Linked DNA regions of Flavivirga eckloniae. The protein of the gene in region 1 interacts with the protein of each later gene in a pairwise test. Links are inferred from orthologs where the notes say so. Each region holds a gene or a part of one and is shown in the gene's direction. Other genes may lie near its edges.

The links.
Region 2: the proteins of C1H87_RS09815 (region 1) and C1H87_RS08455 interact in binary tests that used the Escherichia coli proteins (3 or more experiments, as listed by UniProt). The link is inferred for Flavivirga eckloniae from one-to-one orthologs.

The regions. Positions count from the first base shown.
Region 1 is NZ_CP025791.1:2,411,009-2,421,564, reverse strand. Bases 4,983-8,234 are described here. They hold C1H87_RS09815 (2-oxoglutarate dehydrogenase E1 component), read left to right. Parts: upstream 4,983-5,292; coding sequence 5,293-8,034; downstream 8,035-8,234. Other genes in these bases: odhB (2-oxoglutarate dehydrogenase complex dihydrolipoyllysine-residue succinyltransferase), read left to right, coding at 8,081-8,234; C1H87_RS09820 (alpha-ketoglutarate decarboxylase), read right to left, coding at 4,983-5,026. In the rest of the region: C1H87_RS09845 (hypothetical protein), read right to left, coding at 1-545; nosZ (Sec-dependent nitrous-oxide reductase), read right to left, coding at 862-2,826; C1H87_RS09835 (fasciclin domain-containing protein), read right to left, coding at 2,855-3,424; C1H87_RS09830 (c-type cytochrome), read right to left, coding at 3,534-4,034; C1H87_RS09825 (RrF2 family transcriptional regulator), read left to right, coding at 4,158-4,589; more of C1H87_RS09820, read right to left, coding at 4,604-4,982; more of odhB, read left to right, coding at 8,235-9,289; C1H87_RS09805 (helix-turn-helix domain-containing protein), read left to right, coding at 10,016-10,556. UniProt on the Escherichia coli protein: E1 component of the 2-oxoglutarate dehydrogenase (OGDH) complex which catalyzes the decarboxylation of 2-oxoglutarate, the first step in the conversion of 2-oxoglutarate to succinyl-CoA and CO(2).
Region 2 is NZ_CP025791.1:2,057,083-2,067,360, reverse strand. What follows is about bases 3,414-6,387. They hold C1H87_RS08455 (ABC-F family ATP-binding cassette domain-containing protein), read left to right. Parts: upstream 3,414-3,932; coding sequence 3,933-5,843; downstream 5,844-6,387. Other genes in these bases: C1H87_RS08450 (leucine-rich repeat domain-containing protein), read left to right, coding at 5,939-6,387; C1H87_RS08460 (DUF983 domain-containing protein), read right to left, coding at 3,414-3,767. Outside these bases: porM (type IX secretion system motor protein PorM/GldM), read left to right, coding at 1-140; porN (type IX secretion system ring subunit PorN/GldN), read left to right, coding at 333-1,223; C1H87_RS08470 (NAD(P)/FAD-dependent oxidoreductase), read left to right, coding at 1,310-2,350; C1H87_RS08465 (hypothetical protein), read right to left, coding at 2,862-3,335; more of C1H87_RS08460, read right to left, coding at 3,384-3,413; more of C1H87_RS08450, read left to right, coding at 6,388-6,769; C1H87_RS08445 (CPXCG motif-containing cysteine-rich protein), read left to right, coding at 6,833-7,015; C1H87_RS08435 (RNA polymerase sigma-70 factor), read left to right, coding at 7,739-8,266; C1H87_RS08430 (FecR family protein), read left to right, coding at 8,981-10,150. UniProt on the Escherichia coli protein: Genetic data indicate it may be involved in ribosome assembly or function.

The DNA.
Region 1 (10,556 bases):
GAAGCTGCAATTCCTAATCCTAAGAAAAATGCACCTAGTCTTGGGTAAGAATGCGCTCTAAAATTTAAAATGTCTTTACTTCCAAATAGAGGGGGTTGGAACCCCATAACGCTTCCATCTGGGTTTGTAAATTTCATTATGGCTTTAGGATCTAGATCATGGCCATAGTCGTATTCCCATAGGTAAAAATCGTAAAGCCCAGCGCTGCTTAAAATAATCATTAAAACAAACCATGATAAGAACCATTTATAATTGCCTTTAAGGGCTATGATTAACCCCAAAATGCTTGTAACAATAATTCCAATAGGGAAAATTTTAAATTCGGGAATTGCTTCGGGTATGTATTTCATTCCCACGTAATGGTTCATTAAATTAATGTTTTTAATGTCGTGAGGGTGTACATCAGAAAAATCATTAATATGAATATACATTCCTAACGGAATAGGGTATTGTGGTGCTTCCAGCGTTATTTTCCAAAGCGGAAAAAAGAATAATCCCAGTGGTAATAATGCTGCAATTAGCATGATGATATTTGACCTTTTCATCTTTATAATTCCTATGAAAATAGGAATCTCTTTTTTAGTTATACTATTAATCCTTTAAGATATTACTCTTATTTTTTTACTCAAGAGTATTGAACATTCAAATATTTGGACAAATATTTTAAGATTCCTGCCTTCGCCTCGACTACGCTCGGCGACTGTATTTCGACTGCTTCAAAATGACAATTCAAGGACTTTTTTAGACAGCAGCTTCTTTAGTGTTTTAAAAAGAAAGGCGAGAGCGAAGTGGATTACTCTCGCCTTAAATTAGGAAAATAAACACTAAAACAAAATTTCCCTAAAGTCATTAACCAATTAATTATTCAATGTCTTCACCAAGCGACCATTTTAATGGTGTGTTGGCATTTGCAGGAGATACACGAACATATCCTTGCATTTCCTGATGTAATGCCGAACAGAAATCTGTACAATAGAAGGGCCATACACCTATTTCTTTTGGTTCCCATAAGAAGGTTTCGGTTTGCCCCGGCATAATTAGCAGTTCTGAGGTGTTAGCCCCAATCATACTTACACCGTGAGGTACATCGTAATCTTGTTCTAAATTTGTTATATGAAAATATACTTTGTCTCCAACTTTTATGCCTTCAATATTATCTGGTGCAAAGTGGCTACGTATTGTGGTCATGTAAATATGAACGACATTGCCGTCTCTAACAACTTTTGTATCTGCTTCGTTTAAAGTAGCGTACGGATGCTTGTTTTCTTCTAGTTTAAAAAGCTTTTTAGAGCGTGGTTTTATTAAGTCTGCAGGACATCCGGCAGCATAGTGAGGCTCTCCAACTGTTGGGAAATCCAATAATAACTCCATTTTCTCTCCAGAAATATCGTAAAGCTGAGCAGATTGTGTTACTTCTGGACCTGTTGGTAAATAACGGTCTTTAGTAATCTTATTCATGGCTACTACATATTTACCGAATGGTTTTTGTGAGTTTCCTCCTGGAATCATTAGATGACCAACAGAATAGTAGCAAGGTTGTCTGTCTACAACTTCCCAAGTGCCTAGTTTCCATTTTACAACTTCGGAAGAAATAAAGAAGGTGGTATATGCATTTCCTTTGCCATCAAATTCTGTATGTAAAGGGCCTAAACCTGGTTGTTCTACAACACCTGCTAACACATCTTCGAAATTTAAGATAGGAATACCATAGGCATCTCCAGCTACTTTATTGTTTTCGATAGCATCTAACATTTTAGTAAACGAGTGTACTGTTAAGTTTGCAGATAGTTTACCGTTACCAACAATATATTCACCAGAAGGATCAACATCACAACCGTGTGGAGATTTTGGTGTTGGTAAGAAATAAACAGCGCCAGGAACGTCTAACGGATTTACAACACGTACTTCTTTTTTCATTGTTGACGTTGCGGTATGAGTTGCTTCGTCGTATATGTTGTGAGCATACTTAGTTGGCATCATAGTACCACCACCGTTGTTTACATATTCTTCAATCTTTTTCCAGTTAACAGCGGCAATAAAATCTTTGTCATTTTGAGATGCATTTACTTCCATTAGCGTACTTGCTTCTTCTGTATTGTAAGTTGTAAAGAAAAACCAACCATGAGATTTTCCACGACCAGGGTGTGATAAATCGTAATCGAAACCAGGCATTATTAATTGGAATTTAATATCCATATGACCGTGTTCCGGATCTATAGATATAAAAGATAAAGATCCTTTAAAGTTTCCTTTGTAATCTTTAATTGGCATATCCTTTTGCGGAATAGGTACAGAGAAACGCGTACCTGCTACAACATATTCTGAGTTTTCTGTTACGAAAGAAGAACTATGGTTACCAGCACTATTTGGAACTTCAATAATTTCTGCAGTTTCGAAAGTAGATAAATCTATTCTTGCAATACGTGGTGTGTTATTACCATTAATAAATACCCAACGCCCATCTATTACCCCATTAGTTTGAGAAATGTCTGGATGGTGAGAATCGTCCCAAGGCACAAAACCATGAGAGGTATTTAACATAGGTTTTGTTTCTTCATTATACCCATAAGCTTTTTCGGCATCTTGTGAGAATACAGGTATTACTTTAAATAAACGTCCGGAAGGTAACCCGTAAACAGAAAGCTGTCCGCTAAATCCGCCGGATATAAAGGCGTAAAATTCGTCGTGTTCTCCAGGAGCCACATAAACCTTTTCTGCGGCACTACTAGAAAGCGCTCCAGAATTAGATTTTGATGCGTCATTACAACTTGTAAATGCTACAAGAACACTTAATAATGCAACAGTTGATTTTAAAATATTTTTCATTGTCCTTTAAATTTAGTTAGTGTTTTAGTTATTCCGTAGGGGGTAATAATACTTTGTCTATAACATGTACAATACCATTACCTGCTGGTACACTTGCAATAATTTTAGCACCGCCAATTAGTGGTTCTCCGTCTACAACTTCTACTTTCACATAGCCATTGTTGGCTTGTCCTAACTTTTTAAACTTTTTAAGAAAATCCTTTGAGTAGTTTCCAGGAGTTACGTGGTATTTTAAAATATTAGCTAAAGCGTCTTTGTTTTCTGGTTTTAACAAATTTTCTACAGTACCTTCAGGTAAAGCAGCAAAGGCCTCGTTTGTTGGTGCAAATACCATTAGTGGTCCGGCATTTACCAAAGCATTTTCAAGTTCTGCTGCTTGAACAGCTGCAACTAAAGTTGTGTGGTCTTTAGAGCCGATAGCTATGTGTAAAACAGTTGGTTTTGACTCATCGTCTTTAATAAAAGCTTGTCCGGATTTTTTTTCTGGTGTTACTTGTTCTGGTTTAGAACTCGTTGAGGTTTCTTTGTTTTCGTTTTTACAGGCTGTAAATGCTATAATGCACAGTAATGTAAGAACGATGTGCTTTAATGTTTTCATCTGTTAATATTTATTGTTAGTTAGTGGTCGGTACTGCTCATTGGCAGGTATAATTTGTATAGCAAATATTTTAAGTGTAGGGCTATTTGCTATACACAAATAAGGTTCGTTATTTTAATGTTCTAAAATATTCTAATACTGCTCTGGCATCTTCCTCAGACAGGTTTTGATTCGCCATAGGAGAACCATTAAATTCAATAAGCAATGCTTTAGCTAATGGATCTTTTTGAACCATTTCATCCGGATTCAGTATCATGTTCATAACCCATTCAGGAGAACGTCTGTCTAAAATATTTTTTGGAGAGGGTCCAATAAATTTTTTATCTGCTCTGTGGCAAGCGGTACACATTTTTTTGAATACATCTGCACCATGGGTTACCATAGTTTGGTCGATATCCGAAGGGAGCTCTAAAGATGTTATAGGACCTATACCTTTGTTTGCTAAATCTACTTTTTTAGATGCAGGTTCAGACTCAACTTTTTTTGCTTTTTGTTCTGTCGGCGCTTTTTTCTCATAAGAGAATCCTTCTTTCTTTTTTTCTTCTTTTCCGCCACAACTTATTAGCAGTGATACACATAGTGCCATTACAATGTTTAGTGCTTTTTTCATAATTGGTTTAGATTTTTGTGGTACAAATTTAAAACCCTATACACCAATAAAATATGACAAAAATCATATTAAGGACATAATTATCCTTTTTATATTTGTTTCTAAAATAATTGCTGTTAGATTATGTTATCGAATTCGTCAAAATATGCAATTAAGGCTGTATTGTTTATAGCCTTGAATGCCAGTGAAGAAAATAAGGTTATGGCTAAGGATATTTCCCAACCTATAAATGTGCCACAAGCTTATATAGCGAAATTATTACAAGAATTGGTTAAAAAGGGTATTGTGTCGTCTGTAAGAGGTCCAAAAGGAGGGTTTTATTTAGATGAAATCAATATGAACCATTCTATAATGAGTATTGTAAGCGTTATAGATGGTGAAAAAAAATTGAATTCCTGTATGATGAGCTTAGAGAAGTGTAATGAAGAAAAACCCTGTCCGTTGCATAGTATATTAGTAACCTCGAGAAGTCAGATATTGAATAGTTTAAAAAACAAAACTATAAGAGCATTGGTTGAAGAGGTTAAATTAGGGAAAGCTTTTCTTCCCTTATAGCTATAAGGTATTCTTTAAAAATAAAATCTTACGAAAGGCGCCCAAGGATCTATATAGATGCTTTTGTCTTTATCGTGTAACACGTCGTACCTTACTCCAAAGGTTACATTGCCATTTCTATATCCTGCACCTATAAATAAGGCCGGAGACCAATAGTTTTCATTAGGAGTATTTACGTTAACATTATATCGCCGGTTTACATTAAGTTGTTCGAATTCGGTAGAGAGTTGTAACACATTAATGATATTGAATAGACCGATTATACTACCTCCTAAAATTGTTGATTTGTAAACATTTTTTTGATTGTCGAAAGTTCCATTAAGACCTAAGCCTGCGGCAAAAGTTTCATCAAACTTATAAATAGCACTGGGAGCTAGAGTTGCGCTAAAAAAAACCGTCACCAAAACCCAGTCCAATACCACCACCAAAGCGAACATGGCTCCAAAAATAACTGTTCTTTTGTTGTGCTATTCCATGGTTTATACCAAAAAACATAAATAGCATAATTAAGATTATTTTTTTATTAATGTTATAGAATGTCTTCATCAAAATTAAAAATCATTAAAAAATTAACAGGTAATAGTAGATATTCATTAAAAGCAAATGATGCAGTTATAAATATAGTCAAAGAAACATCTAATTTTAGTAAAAGTTGTATTTTTGGGGAATATTTTGACTAACCTATAGGGGATTAAAAATAGCAATGGATAAATTTTCATTTTTAAACGCAGCACATACAGCATATTTTGCTGATTTATACGATCAATATTTACAAAATCCCGATGCGGTAGAACCTAGTTGGAGAGCTTTTTTTCAAGGGTATGATTTTGGTAGTGAGAACTATGGATTAAACGGAGAGATTGTAGAAGGTGTTTCTACTCAAATCCCTGAAAAGGTTCATAAAGAGTTCAATGTCGTTAGGCTTATTGATGGATACAGAATGCGAGGTCATTTGTTTACCAAAACAAATCCTGTAAGAACACGTAGAAGTTATTCACCAACTTTAGATTTAGAAAATTTCGATTTGCACGAAAACGATTTAGATACTGTTTTCAATGCTGGAGATATTCTGGGTATTGGTGCAAAGACGTTACGTGAAATAATTAGTCATCTAGAAAGGATTTATTGTGATTCTATAGGTGTTGAGTACATGTATTTGCGTAATCCAGAGGTTATTAAATGGTGGCAAGAACGTCTTAATAAAAATGATAATCACCCTCAGTACTCGGTTGAAACTAAAAAATATATTTTATCTAAATTAAATCAGGCCGTTACGTTCGAAAACTTTTTGCAAACCAAATATGTGGGGCAGAAACGTTTTTCTTTAGAAGGAGGAGAATCTTTAATACCAGCCATTAGTAATGTACTTTTTTATTCGGTAGAAAAATACGGTGTAAAAGAGTGTGTTTTAGGAATGGCGCATCGTGGACGTTTAAGTACGTTGGTTAATATTTTTAGAAAACCATTACATGAACTTTTTAGTGAGTTTGAAGGTAAAGATTTTGAGGATGCAAATATTGATGGGGATGTTAAATACCATCTAGGACTAACATTAGATAAAACTTACCAAAACGGTAAGGACATAAAAATGAATTTGGTTCCTAACCCATCACATTTAGAAACTGTGGCTCCAGTTGCAGAGGGTATTACACGTGCTAAAATTGATAGCGATTATGATGGTGACAATTCAAAAATAGTACCCATTATAGTACATGGAGATGCTGCCATTGCTGGACAAGGGGTGGCTTATGAAGTAAGTCAGATGAGTCAGTTAAATGGCTATAAAACTGGAGGTACTATTCATATTGTAGTTAACAACCAAGTTGGTTTTACGACCAATTATTTAGATGCGCGATCTAGTACGTATTGTACCGATGTTGCCAAAGTAACTTTATCGCCGGTTTTACATGTTAATTCCGATGATGCTGAAGCTGTTGTACATGCTGTGGAGATGGCCTTGGAATATAGAATGCACTATAAAAAAGATGTGTATATCGATTTATTAGGATATCGTAAGTATGGTCATAATGAGGGTGACGAACCCCGTTTTACACAGCCAAACTTATATAAATACATATCAAAACACCCTAATCCCTTTAAAATATACTCCGACAGATTAATTGCCGAGAATACTGTAGATAAAGCTTATGTAGATAAGATTGTTGCAGATTTTAAAGAAACGTTGGAAAGGGAATATACGAAAGCTAAAGAAGCAAAATCTTCTAAGGTTAGGGAATTTATGCAAGAGCGATGGAAAGCATTTGAACGTAAAGGTTTGGATGCCATGCTTGAACCGGCAGAAACCATGTACCCTAAGAATAAGTTAGAAGGTATTTCAAAAATAATATCAACAGTTCCGGAAGGGGTTAAGTTTTTACGTAAAGCGGAAAGAATTCTTGATGGACGTAAAAAGATGGCTTTTGAAACAGACACTCTCGATTGGGGAATGGCCGAAACTTTAGCTTATGGTAGTTTAATGGAAGAGGGCTTTAATGTGCGTATTTCGGGACAGGATGTAGAGCGTGGAACGTTTAGCCATCGTCATGCTATTTTGCGTGATGAAATATCGGAAGAACGTATTAACTTATTAAATACAAACCCTGAAAATAAAGGGGAAATGCATATCTACAATTCCTTTTTATCTGAATATGGCGTACTTGGATTCGATTATGGTTATGCCATGGCTAATCCGAATACATTAACCATATGGGAAGCCCAGTTTGGTGATTTTAGTAATGGAGCTCAAATTATTTTCGACCAATATTTATCGGCAGCAGAGGATAAATGGAAAGCACAAAATGGAATAGTAGTTTTATTACCTCATGGATATGAAGGGCAAGGATCTGAGCATTCATCGGCTAGAATAGAACGTTATTTACAATTGTGTGGTATGGATAATATGATTGTTGCAGATTGTACTACGCCAGCAAACTTTTTCCACCTGTTGCGTCGTCAAATGAAACGAGATTTTAGAAAACCATTGGTTGTATTTACACCAAAGAGTTTATTGCGTCATCCAAAAGCAGTATCGTCTATGGATGAATTGGCAACTGGTAAATTTGAAGAAGTTATTGATGATACGATTGCCCCTAAAAACGTAAAAAAACTGGTTTTCTGTACTGGTAAATTCTATTACGATTTATTGGCAGCAAGAGAATCATTGCAAAGAGAGGATGTTGCATTGGTAAGAATTGAGCAATTGTTCCCATTACATTTAGAAAGTATACAGAAGGTTATTGATAGGTATCCAAATGTAGAAAAGTATGTTTGGGCACAAGAAGAGCCTAGAAATATGGGAGCTTGGAGTTTTATGGCTCAACGTATGGATTTGGTTAAGTTAGAAGTAGCATCCAGACCGTATAATTCGGTGCCAGCACCAGGGTCGAGTACGCGAGATAAGAGAAGACAGCAATCTGTAATCGATTCGGTTTTCAGTATCGACTAAAAAATATTAAAGAGAAACAATTCACATACAATTAAAATTATAAAGAATGATTTTAGAAATGAAAGTGCCTTCGCCGGGGGAATCCATTACAGAAGTGGAAATAGCTACATGGTTAGTAGAAGAGGGAGATTATGTTGAGAAAGATCAGGCTATAGCAGAGGTAGATAGTGATAAAGCAACATTGGAATTACCAGCAGAGGTTAGCGGAACTATTACGTTTAAAGCAGAAGAGGGTGATGCTGTAGAGGTTGGAGCTGTTGTTTGTTTAATCGATACAAGTGCAGAAAAACCTGAAGGAGGTGCGCCTAAAGCAGAGAGCAAAGAAGAAGCTCCAAAAACTGAAACACCAAAAGCTGCTGTTCCTGAAGCCAAAACATATGCTACAGGTTCGGCAAGTCCAGCTGCTAAAAAGATTTTAGCAGAAAAAGGTATAGAAGCGGCTTCCATTTCTGGAACAGGAAAAGATGGTAGGGTCACTAAAGAAGATGCTATAAATGCTGTGCCTTCTATGGGAACTCCAACTGGAGGAAATAGAGGTACATCACGAAGTAAAATGTCTATGTTACGTCGTAAGGTAGCAGAGCGTTTGGTTGAGGCTAAAAATACCACAGCCATGTTAACGACCTTTAACGAGGTAGACATGTCTCCGATTTTTGCACTACGTTCAGAATACAAAGAAACATTTAAGGCTAAACACGGTGTTGGTTTAGGTTTTATGAGTTTCTTTACATTAGCCGTAGTTAGAGCATTAAAAATGTATCCAGCGGTAAATTCAATGATCGATGGAAAGGAAATGATAAGTTATGACTTTTGTGATATTAGTATCGCTGTTTCCGGACCTAAAGGATTGATGGTTCCTGTAATGCGAAATGCAGAGAATTTAAGTTTTAGAGGTGTTGAGGCCGAAGTGAAACGTTTGGCTATTCGTGCCCGGGATGGACAAATTACGGTTGATGAAATGACTGGGGGAACATTTACAATATCTAATGGAGGTGTATTTGGTAGTATGTTATCTACCCCAATTATTAATCCACCACAAAGTGGTATTTTAGGAATGCATAATATTGTAGAGCGTCCGGTTGCGATTGATGGCAAAGTAGAAATACGTCCAATTATGTATGTAGCGCTTTCTTACGACCATAGAATTATTGATGGTAAAGAAAGTGTAGGGTTTTTAGTTGCTGTAAAAGAGGCTTTAGAAAATCCTGTAGAATTGTTAATGGATAATGATGTTAAGAAAGCGTTAGAACTCTAATACTTTTGTAATATAAAGAATAAAAGACACCTCCAATAGGGGTGTTTTTTATTGCTCAATATTTAAATGTTGTTCGATGATTTTTCTTTTGTTTTTAGAATAATAACAAGGAAATTTAGCTGACGAATATATGATAAAGTTTAAAAGTTGTTTATTAAACTATTTGAAATTGATACATTTTTGATACTTTAACACGTATAAATCCATTTTTTATATTTTTATGCAAATGTATAAGTCTGGAAAAATCATTAATTAAAACCTGTTGTATTTTTGAATTTTACTCTGATTGATATCATTCATATTCTTTCAATTTTTATACAAATTCCATTAATTATCGTCTTATTGTATAAAGGATATCGTTTAATCTCAAACAGGTTAATGGTTTTCTTTTTTTTTGCTCAAATTTTGAGTTCGTTAGAGGTGTTATGTTGGTTACATTTTGATTTCACATTCAAACCTTATCCTTTTTTAGCATATATCTCTTATCCTTTTTTCTTAGTTTGGGGACCGTGTATTTATTTATACATAAAGTCAGAAACAACTAATAACTTTAAATTTAAAAGGATATACTTACTCCATTACCTTCCTTTTATTTTAATAGCTATATATTCTATTTCCTTTTTTCACTTTGAATCCATAGAGGAAAAAAGACGAATTCTTTATTCTAAAGAAGTATTAAGTTTTTCCTTTAGAAAAGCGCTTAGTGTATTTATTGCTATTCAGGTTATGACATATAATATTCTTTCCATTTTTGCTTTGGAGCATTTTGCTAAAAAAAATGAGCTAAAAACAGCTCTCATTAAAACAAAAATAAAATGGAATAGATTTATTATTTATGGTTATTTTGTCGCTTGCATTTGTAATAATATAGCGGGCGTTATTTATTTTACTTCTGGATATAAAGAAACAACAACCTATCAATATGCTACTGCCATTTTATTCTTTTCATATTTTACTGTGATACTAATTAGAGCTCTCGTGGGATCCCATTTTGGAGAGCAGATAAAAATATCCAAAGCATCATCGTTTTCGAAAGAAGAGTTAAACAGGTTAAAGACCAGATTGGAGTTCCTCATGAATGATCAAAAACCTTTTTTGCAATTTAGCTTGACCTTATCTGAATTAGCCTCGAGAATGGAAATAAAAGAAAGGCAATTGTCACAATTTATTAACTCATATTATAAAATGTCCTTTCAGGATTATATCAATACTTATCGTATAGATGAAGCTAAAAGTTTAATTGAGCAATACAGACATTCGGGAAAAA
Region 2 (10,278 bases), 350 kb from region 1 along the record:
TAGATGGTAGAGCAAAAGCTGCATTACGTAAAGCTAAGCGTGGATCTGGAGTTCAAATATTTAATATCAAAGCTAAGGCCAAAGGTGTTAGTGTGATACTTAAAAAAGTTTCTCCGGTATTTGTTGAACTTACTAACTAAGAAGTACTATTAGAGTTAACCTTTTGGTTGAACTAATAAGTTAAATATTTAAATAAGAAGAAATATCCATAACAAAAGTTGGATAATGAACTCTAAAGTTTGTTATGGATATTATATATGTGCTGAGCGCTGTCGAAGCATATACCAAGCGTAGTTGAGTACGACGCATTGAGAAATAATAAATATAAACACATGAAATTAAAAAGTTTTTTATTAACCGTTACTACTGTTTTTACAGTGTCGGGCATATTCGCCCAAGCAAATATCTTAAACGCTAAGAGTCCCGAAGAAATTGGTGTAAGAACGGAAGCTCAAAAGGTTGTCGATAATGACAAACCTTTACCATATGGTTATGTTGATGACAGAGATATTTTGTTTTCTAAAATGACATGGGAAAAGATTATTCTTGATGAGCGTTCAAATTTTCCATTATATTACCCTACAGATACCAATAACATTGGTAGTAATAGAAGGTCGTTATATCATGTGCTTATGACGAATATAAAAAATGGAAAAATAAAGAACATATATGATGATTCTTATTTTACAGCAAAGCGAACTTTAAAAGACATAGAAGGCGCTTTAGCTAAAATTGATACTACCGAATTAGGTATTGAACAATTAAATGCAGGAGAAGCATTATCTCCGGAGTATATTAACAGAAGAGATATTACTGCTGCAGATATAAAAGAATATCATATTAGAGGACTTTGGTATTTTGACAAACGTCAAGCAGAAATGAAGTACAGATTACTTGGTATCGCACCAGTAGCCCCAGATGTGAATTTTATTGATGACCCAGAGCCGGACTTAGTACCTTTATTTTGGGTATTTTTCCCAGATGCTAGAGAAATATTACATGAAGCAAAATCATTTAATAATAAAAATAGTTCGATACCATTTTCGTTCGATCATATTTTAAATGCCAGACGTTTTCACGGATATATTTATAAAGAAGAAAACGTACAGGAAGATCGACAAATTAATGAATATGTGTCAGGAAACGCTTTAATGCAACTGTTAGAATCTGAAAGGATTAAAAATAGAATTAGAGATTTTGAACTAGATATGTGGACTTATTAAACAGATTCACATTATCAATTAAAAGATACGAAGCGCTCACTATTAAGTGAGCGTTTTTTGTTATTAATAAGTATCTTCGCAACATTATGAAAGTAGATTATATCGTTGTGGGAATCGGGTTGGCAGGTATTAGTTTTTGTGAACAATTAAAAGCCCATAACAAAACATTTGTGGTGTTTGATGATGCATCTCAACAATCTTCTACTGTGGCAGGAGGTTTATACAATCCGGTAGTGTTAAAACGTTTTACTTCCGTATGGAAAAGTAAGGAGCAATTAGAAATAGCACTGCCGCTCTATGCGCATTTAGAGCAAAAGCTACATGTTAAATTAGATTATAAGATTCCAGTTTATCGAAGATTTGCATCTTTAGAAGAGCAGAATGATTGGTTTACTGCTTCAGATAAACCCATACTTTCAGAATACCTTTCAGATAAAATAATTAAGAACCAAAATGACGCAGTAGAAGCTAATTTCGGATTTGGTGAAGTTCTCAATACAGGTAGGATAGATGTAAAAACCATGATTGAAGCTTATAAAGCAGATCTGTTAAAAGATAAACTGTTGTTTAAAGAGGCATTTAACTATAATGCCATTGAGATCGAAGAGAGTATATTGCAATATCAAAATATAACAGCTAACCATGTTGTATTTTCAGAAGGGTATGGTATTAAAAAAAATCCTTATTTCAATCATTTGCCATTAGTTCCAGCAAAAGGAGAGCTGATTGTTATACATGCACCAGATTTAAAAATAAACTATGTTTTAAAAGCTGGAGCCTTTTTAATTCCATTAGGGGACGATTTGTATATTGTTGGAGCCACTTACGAATGGAGAGACTTAAGTAATGAAACTACTCAGGCAGCACAAGAAGAGCTCTTAAATAAGCTTAAAAGCCTTGTTAACTGTCCTTTTAAAGTTGTAAATCAAGTAGCCGGAGTTCGTCCTACAGTTAAAGACAGACGCCCGTTGGTTGGACAACACCAAACGTATAAAAATCTTTATGTACTTAACGGCTTAGGAACGAGAGGTGTTATGATAGGGCCTTATGTAGCCAAGCAGCTCTATAACTTAATAGAAAACAAAACTCCATTAGAAGAGGAAATTGATATTCGTAGGTTTGACTGATATTTTAACCTGAGTTCGACATAAAAATGATTGTATTTTAACGTTAATCTTGCTTAAGAATTCAAGGTGTTCCTCCCTATTAAAAAGGGAGGTGGATCCCGATGAGATCGGGATTCGGAGGGTTATATATGTTTGTTATTTTTAATAAAACTCCTCTTTCTTCCAATTTTTATCAAAATCGAAATTCATTTCTCGGCTTTAATTTAAAGAGGAGAGCACTGTGACAGTAAAAAAATAGTTCTGAAACAAGTCTGGGACACACACCGACATAAATTCTCTTATCCAAGATTCATGTTATTTTATTGAAAATAAACAATTTATGATTTATCTCAGGAGCACAGTCGAAACCTATTTAAACTTTCAGGTTTTTATGACCTTTCGTTAAGCTTCGCTAGGTATCTTCAATATAAAATACATTTTATATTTCGATAATGCTCAAGGAGACAAACACTTTATATTATTGGCTTTCACACCTAAAACAGGCTTGTTCTTATGTCGAACTCAGGTTATTTTAAGTTTTGCTTTTCTTCTTTAATATTTTTTTGATAGTCTTTGAAGGTTTTATGTTGTTGTTTGGGTTTGAGCAATAATCTACAAGCAGTTTTTTAGCATTTTCATGAATATCATCATCATTTAATTTGCTGTTGGTATTATCCAATACGGTTTTAGTCATAGCAGCTAAATATAAACCCAATAGGTCTGAATTTCCTTTTGTTAAATCCATTGCTTTTTTACCTATATTAAAAGTGTAATCAGGAGTACCCTCCATCCATTTCATAATGAATTGCATAGAATTCAACCTATTTAATTCGTCTTTATTAGTTGGATTGCTTAATAAGTAATTGGTGCATTCGAGGACCTGTGATTCAGACTTTTTAAAAATTTTATCGCCACTAAATTCATAGTCCTTAAGTTTTGAATAATCTTGGCTATAACTATTTAAGTTTAGACAAGCTAGGGTGATTAGAAGTAAGATGTTTTTCATAGGAGTGTAAGTATTTAAAAAAGTTGTAAACACTTATAATGTAAGGGATTATTTTTTAGCAAGCGACTTATCGTAACTCATAAAAAAGTTAATCCAAATATTTCTTGAAAGTCTTAAAATAATGGGCATACATACAATTAAAGTTGCAATAATTGATATAAATACAATATGTATACTAGCGCTAAATACGAAAAACGATATTACAAAAGCAGCTGTGGAAAAAGCAATCCCAACAGCATAGCTAACATACATAGACCCATAAAAGAAAGAAGGCTCTATCTTATATTTGGTTTTACAGTTGCTACAGTGTTCATGCATGTTTAAAGCCTGAGAGAGTATATAAGGATTTTTATTTTTAAACATAGATTCCTCGTGACACTTAGGGCAAGTGCCAGTTAAAATGCTATATAGTTTTGTTCCTTTTTTAAACATATAAATTAATGTATTTTTGCAAGCGCGATGAAAAAAGATGTCGCGTTTTTTAACCTAGTTATTCATAAAATATTCTTTCTCAAATCTTACTCAAGATGAGGTAAGAAATCAAGAGCAAAGTTAGGTCTTTAATAATAAAAGTGAAGTAATATAAGTTACATTTCTATGATGAACATTCATAATTTATCGATTTCATTTCAGGGAGAATACCTGTTTGAAGATATAACATTTAAACTAGGTAATGGAGATAGGATTGGTCTTATTGGTAAAAATGGAGCAGGTAAATCTACAATGCTTAAAATTTTATCAAAAGAGATGGAACCCGATACGGGGCAAATAGCAGCCGATAAAGAACTGAAAATTGGGTTTTTAAAACAAGACATAGACTTTGTTTTGGGTAGAACAGTGCTAGAGGAGGCTTACGAAGCTTTTACAGAGATAAAAGAACTGGAAGCTAAAATGGAAGGGATTAACACCCAACTGGCAGAACGTACCGATTATGAGAGTGAAAGCTATAATCAGCTCATGATAGATATTAATGAGCTTCAGCATCAATATGAAATTTTAGGAGGTTATAATTATCAAGGCGATACTGAAAAAATTCTTCAGGGATTAGGATTCAAACGATCAGATTTTAATATGCTAACCGACACCTTTTCCGGTGGATGGCGTATGCGAATAGAATTAGCTAAATTACTTCTTCAGAATAATGATATTCTTTTGCTGGATGAGCCAACAAACCACCTGGATATAGAATCTATTATCTGGTTAGAAGGCTTTTTAAAGAGTTATCCCGGTGCGGTAGTTATAGTATCTCACGATAAAATGTTTTTAGATAATATTACTAATAGAACGATTGAAATTTCTTTAGGTAGAATTTACGATTACCCTAAGCCCTATTCAAAATATTTAATATTACGCAAGGAGTTAAGAGAGCAACAGTTGGCTTCTCAAAAAAATCAGCAAAAACAGATTGAGCAAACAGAGAAGCTTATCGAGAAGTTTCGTGCCAAGGCATCAAAAGCTACTATGGCTCAGTCGTTAATTAAAAAACTCGATAAAATTGATAGAATTGAAGTTGATGAAGACGATAACAGTGTTATGACACTTAATTTTCCTGTATCGATAACTCCAGGGAAAGTTGTAGTAGAAGCAGAGAACATTTCTAAAAACTATGGAGATAATCAGGTTTTAAAACATATCGAGTTGCTTATAGAACGAGATAGTAAAACAGCTTTTGTTGGGCAAAACGGACAAGGTAAATCTACACTGGCTAAGATTATAGTTGGAGATATTAAGCATGACGGTCATTTAAAACTAGGGCATAATGTGCAGATAGGCTACTTTGCTCAAAATCAGGCAGAATATTTAGATGGTAATAAAACCGTGCTGGATACTATGATTGATGCTGCTAACGAAACAAATAGAAGTAAAGTGCGAGATATTTTAGGATCCTTCTTGTTCCGTGGAGATGAAGTTGAGAAATATGTACGTGTACTTTCGGGAGGAGAACGAAACCGTTTAGCATTGGCGAAGTTAATGTTACAACCATTTAATGTTTTAATAATGGATGAGCCAACTAACCACTTAGATATAAAATCTAAAAATGTGCTAAAAGAAGCCCTAAAACGATTTGAAGGAACTTTAATTTTGGTATCTCACGACAGGGACTTTCTTCAAGGTTTAACCAATATTGTTTATGAGTTTAAAGACCACAAAATAAAAGAGTATTTAGGCGATATAGATTATTATTTGGAACAGCGTAAGGTTGAAAGTCTTCGAGAGGTTGAAAAAAGAACTGTAGTAAAAGAAACGCCTAAGGAAAAGAAGCACCAGTCCTACGAAGATCAGAAAAAGCTAAAATCCTTAAATAATAAATTAAGCAATGTTGAAGCTCAAATTAATCAGTTAGAGCAAGATATAAAAGCTATAGATTTAGAGCTTGAAATCAATTACGAGGAAGTGACTTCCAAACCAGACTTTTTCGATAACTATCAAAAAAAGAAAACCGATTTACAGAACTTTATGGATAAATGGGAGGAGATTCAATTAGAAATTGAACAGTTCTCTGAGTAGTTTTGTTAAAATTTTATGCATTTCATCGAATAAAATAGTTTTTTATCGATATTCATGTAATTTTGTAAGTGAATTAATCCCTAATCACACGAAACATGAAGATCTTAAGACTTTTAGCAGTAAGCTTTTTTTTAACGACCTATTCGTTTGCTAATGTTTCTACAACAGAAAAAGACGCCTTAATTGCTTTGCACAAAGCAACCAAAGGAACCGAGTGGAATGCTACTTGGGACTTAAATGCTTCTATAGATACATGGTTCGGTGTTAAAGTAGAAGGTAATAAGATTATTGAAATTAACTTACCATTTAATAACCTTCAAGGGGAGCTACCTAAAGAAATAGGCGATTTAAAACATTTGAAAAGAATCAATTTAGGTTTTAATAAGCTAACAGGAAAGTTACCATCGACTATAAAGAATTTAAAAGAATTAGTGTCTTTAGAATTATTTATGAATGGTTTTGAAGGAAACATTCCTTCGGAATTAGGTGAACTAAAGAAACTTGAAGCTTTAAAGCTATACAGTAATAAATTTACAGGAGAAATCCCAGATACGTTAATGGGCCTAACCAATTTAAAAGAACTTTTATTAGGAAGTAACTTTTTAACTGGTCACATTCCAAGCGAGATTTATGCTTTGTCGAAATTACAAAAGCTAAGTCTTATGGATAATAAAATGGATGGTGAAATTCCAGTTGAAATAGCCCAATTAACAGATTTAGAAGAATTATTATTATCCACAAACCAATTTACAGGTGATTTGCCAATTGAGTTTATGAACTTAACTAAATTAAATACTGTAATGGTAAGCGATAACAATTTAAATCAGGAATACATAAGTGTTTCTGGAAAGAATCCACCTAGTCTAATGCACTTAGAAATGCAAAGTGCTACTGCGACTGCGACTATGGACATTGAAAAAGAATAATTAATTTTACTAGTTTTAACTTTAAAAGTCGGCAAAATTGCTGACTTTTTTTAGTTTTATACTATGCTTGAGCACTTTTTTACATGTCCATATTGTTGGGAAACCATTTCTATGCTAGTAGATAATTCCATTTCAAAGCAATCTTATATAGAAGATTGTGAGGTATGTTGTAATCCAATCCAGCTGAACATTCAATTTTTAAATTCAGAATTAATAGATTTTCAGGCAGCTAGCATTGAGCAATAATTTTTTTTATTTTTATGCTTGCTAAAGTAAAAAAGGATTGTATATTTGCAATCCAATATCGCGGGATAGAGCAGTAGGTAGCTCGTCGGGCTCATAACCCGAAGGTCACTGGTTCGAGTCCAGTTCCCGCTACTAGAGAAGACAAGTCAGCATTTTGCTGGCTTTTTCTTTTTTAATTCTATACTGTACTTATTTAATTAATCGTTTTCACATTAATTTAAGCTTTTCTTGAAATTATTTGTCTACTTCAGAGTTTTATTTGAATTAAAATTTAGAAGATAATTTGTATTAAATTATAATCAAAATGAATAAGCTTTTTGGGACTAATTTTAAAAATAAGAAGAAATCAATTTTTTTTGTAGGAATTTTACTGTTATAAAAATGTGGGAATCCCGTAATTTTTTAATTCTAAGATTAAAAATGGGCTTTTTTTACAATAAATTAACGTTGCGATAAAAATAAATTTAAATAACTTTTTGGTTGGTTGGATTTGGCTTGGTAAATACTATCTTAAAATTCGTCAAGTAGTTGTAAATAAATAGGTTTAGTTTAAAAATAAGTAATGTCTTTCTGTTCAATGATCGATTATTTTAATTACAATTAAAATAAATTTAGAGCATGAAATTATTTTGTTTTTTATGAAATTCGCTAATAATTGCGTATATTTTTACAATATTTTTCAAATAATTACTTAGTTTTAGCGAATATTATTCTTACTAAGCCATGAGGGGAGGCAACAACCAATTTACATTAAAGAGTTATAAAAAGCTTTTTGAGAGCTTATATCCGCAGCTTTGTGTATTTGCGTATAAGTATTTAAACGATCTGGATTTATCGAAAGATATAGTTCAGGAAGTTTTTCTTAAAGTTTGGGAAGATAAGATTGCTTTCGAAAACGAAAGCCATGCAACAGGTTTCTTTTATAAATCTGTAAAGAATAAATCTCTCAATTACCTTAAAAGTAAACAATATAAATCTACAGAACGGTACGAACTTGCCAATATGGAGGCTTATGAAACGGAAGAGTTCTACATGTCTGAAGCCGTGGTTATAGAAACCTCGGCTGTAATAGAAAATGCTATTAGTACTTTGCCTGAAAAAGCAGCAAAAGTTATTAGATTAAGTATAGAAGACTATACTAATAATCAAATAGCAGACGAATTATCTATATCTATAAATACCGTAAAAGACCATAAAAAAGTAGCCTATCGTAAATTAAGAAGTCTTCTTAGTTTTTTAACGGTTAGATGATAAAATATAAAAGACAAATTAAAGTTAGTTTATCATGTTAAGTTTTCATAAAGCATTATACTTACTGTGTGATTTTTACGACCGATAACCATTATTTTGTTTAGGTCTAGGCATTACACACTAGAAAAACTAACGATTTTAAAAAAGAATTAACTAACATAAATGTACTATGCAAAATAGTTTTGGGTAAATATGCCATTAAGTATAAGTTGGCAAATTGACAGAACAAGATCAAAAGTAAAAATTAAAACCAAAGTTGACTTGACATTCCTACGTATGTGTTGAGCTTGTTTCAGTAGAACGGAAATCAAAGAAGAAACGATTAAAGAAGTTCTATAAAGGTTTCAACATGATTATATAAGTTGTTTTATTTTTTTTGAAGGAAAAGAAATACAGAAGGGCGATTTGTTTCTAGTGTATTTTCCTAAAGAAAAGTTAGGCGGAAATAAACAAGTTTTTAAAAGTAAAACCCACCCCCTTATATATTTTTGTTGTATTAACTACAGCTAGAAGTTATCTTGCACTTTTTTTATTGAAGTAAAGTGATAACCCACTAGTATTAATTTTACCTTGTAATTTAACTTCATAGTGATTGCTATAGCTATGAAGTGAAAAGCTGAAACAAGATAAAAGGGTTGTCGGTAGGCAAGTAGGATCATTTTAACTCATGGAAAAAGTGCAAGGTAAATTTCAAACTAATAAATAATAATCTAAATGGGTAATTCCAATAAAATTAAATCACTTTCAAAAAGATTAGCTGCCTCGCTAATTAAGAATGAAACATCTAGCGATTTAGAAAAATCTGAGATTTTCGATCAAACAACAAAAGCGAAGATACTTATGGATATTAAAGATGGAGACCGTTTAGATCTTTTAAAAAAGATAGATACAGAAAAAGATTGGGAGATCTTAAAAAAGAAAATACAAGCTTCCGAGCGTTCAAAAAAGTCATTTAAATATTGGCCTTATGGTGTTGCGGCATCTGTAGTGCTTTTAGTTTCGGTAGCTTTTGTTCTCAATAAAACAGATCAAAGTGTTGGTGATGATACACCTACTATTGTAAATAATAATATCGAAATAGGGACAGACAAAGCCACTTTAACATTGGAAGATGGCTCACAGGTTGCTTTAGAAAAAGGTCAGGTTTACGAATCTAGTAATATTACTAGTAATGGAGAAGAGATTATATACCAGTCCGGTAAATCAGGCAAGCAGGCTAATGCCGAAATAGCTTATAACACGTTAACCATTCCGAGAGGAGGACAATTTCATATGGTATTGTCAGATGGTACTAAAATTTGGTTGAATTCCGAGTCTCAATTAAAATACCCAAAAGCTTTTAATGACGGTGAAACGCGTGAAGTTGAACTTATTTACGGAGAAGCCTATTTTGATGTTTCGCCAAGTACAGCTCATAAGGGAGCTAGATTTAAGGTGCTCCACCAATCGCAAGAAGTAGAAGTGTTAGGGACTGAATTTAATATCAAAGCTTATAAGAACGAAACGAATATTTATACGACATTAGTTGAAGGTAAAGTAGCAGTTAGTTCAGCAGGCAAAAAACATAAACTTGTACCGAATCAACAATTAAACTTAAATCTTGAAACTAATAGCGTAAATACAACTACGATTGACGTATATAATGAAGTTTCATGGAAAAATGGTATCTTTAGTTTTGAAAATATGCCTTTAAAAGATATTATGACAGTATTATCCCGTTGGTACGATATGGATGTAAATATCGATAATGTGGTGAAAAAGGAAGAACGATTTATCGGTACATTCAATAAAACCAATAGAATTGAAGACATACTATTAGCCATAAAGAGTACCAATGTTATCTCCAGTTATGAGATAAATGATAAAACATTAGTTATTAAATAATAAAGCAAGTAATATTAGAATAAAGGGGAATAGGGAACGGTTTTTAGATTAATTAGGTTAGAGTGGTTAAGAATTTAAACTTGAACTTTCCCCTTTATAAAAAGACTTAGAATGGTAAGTGAAAATAT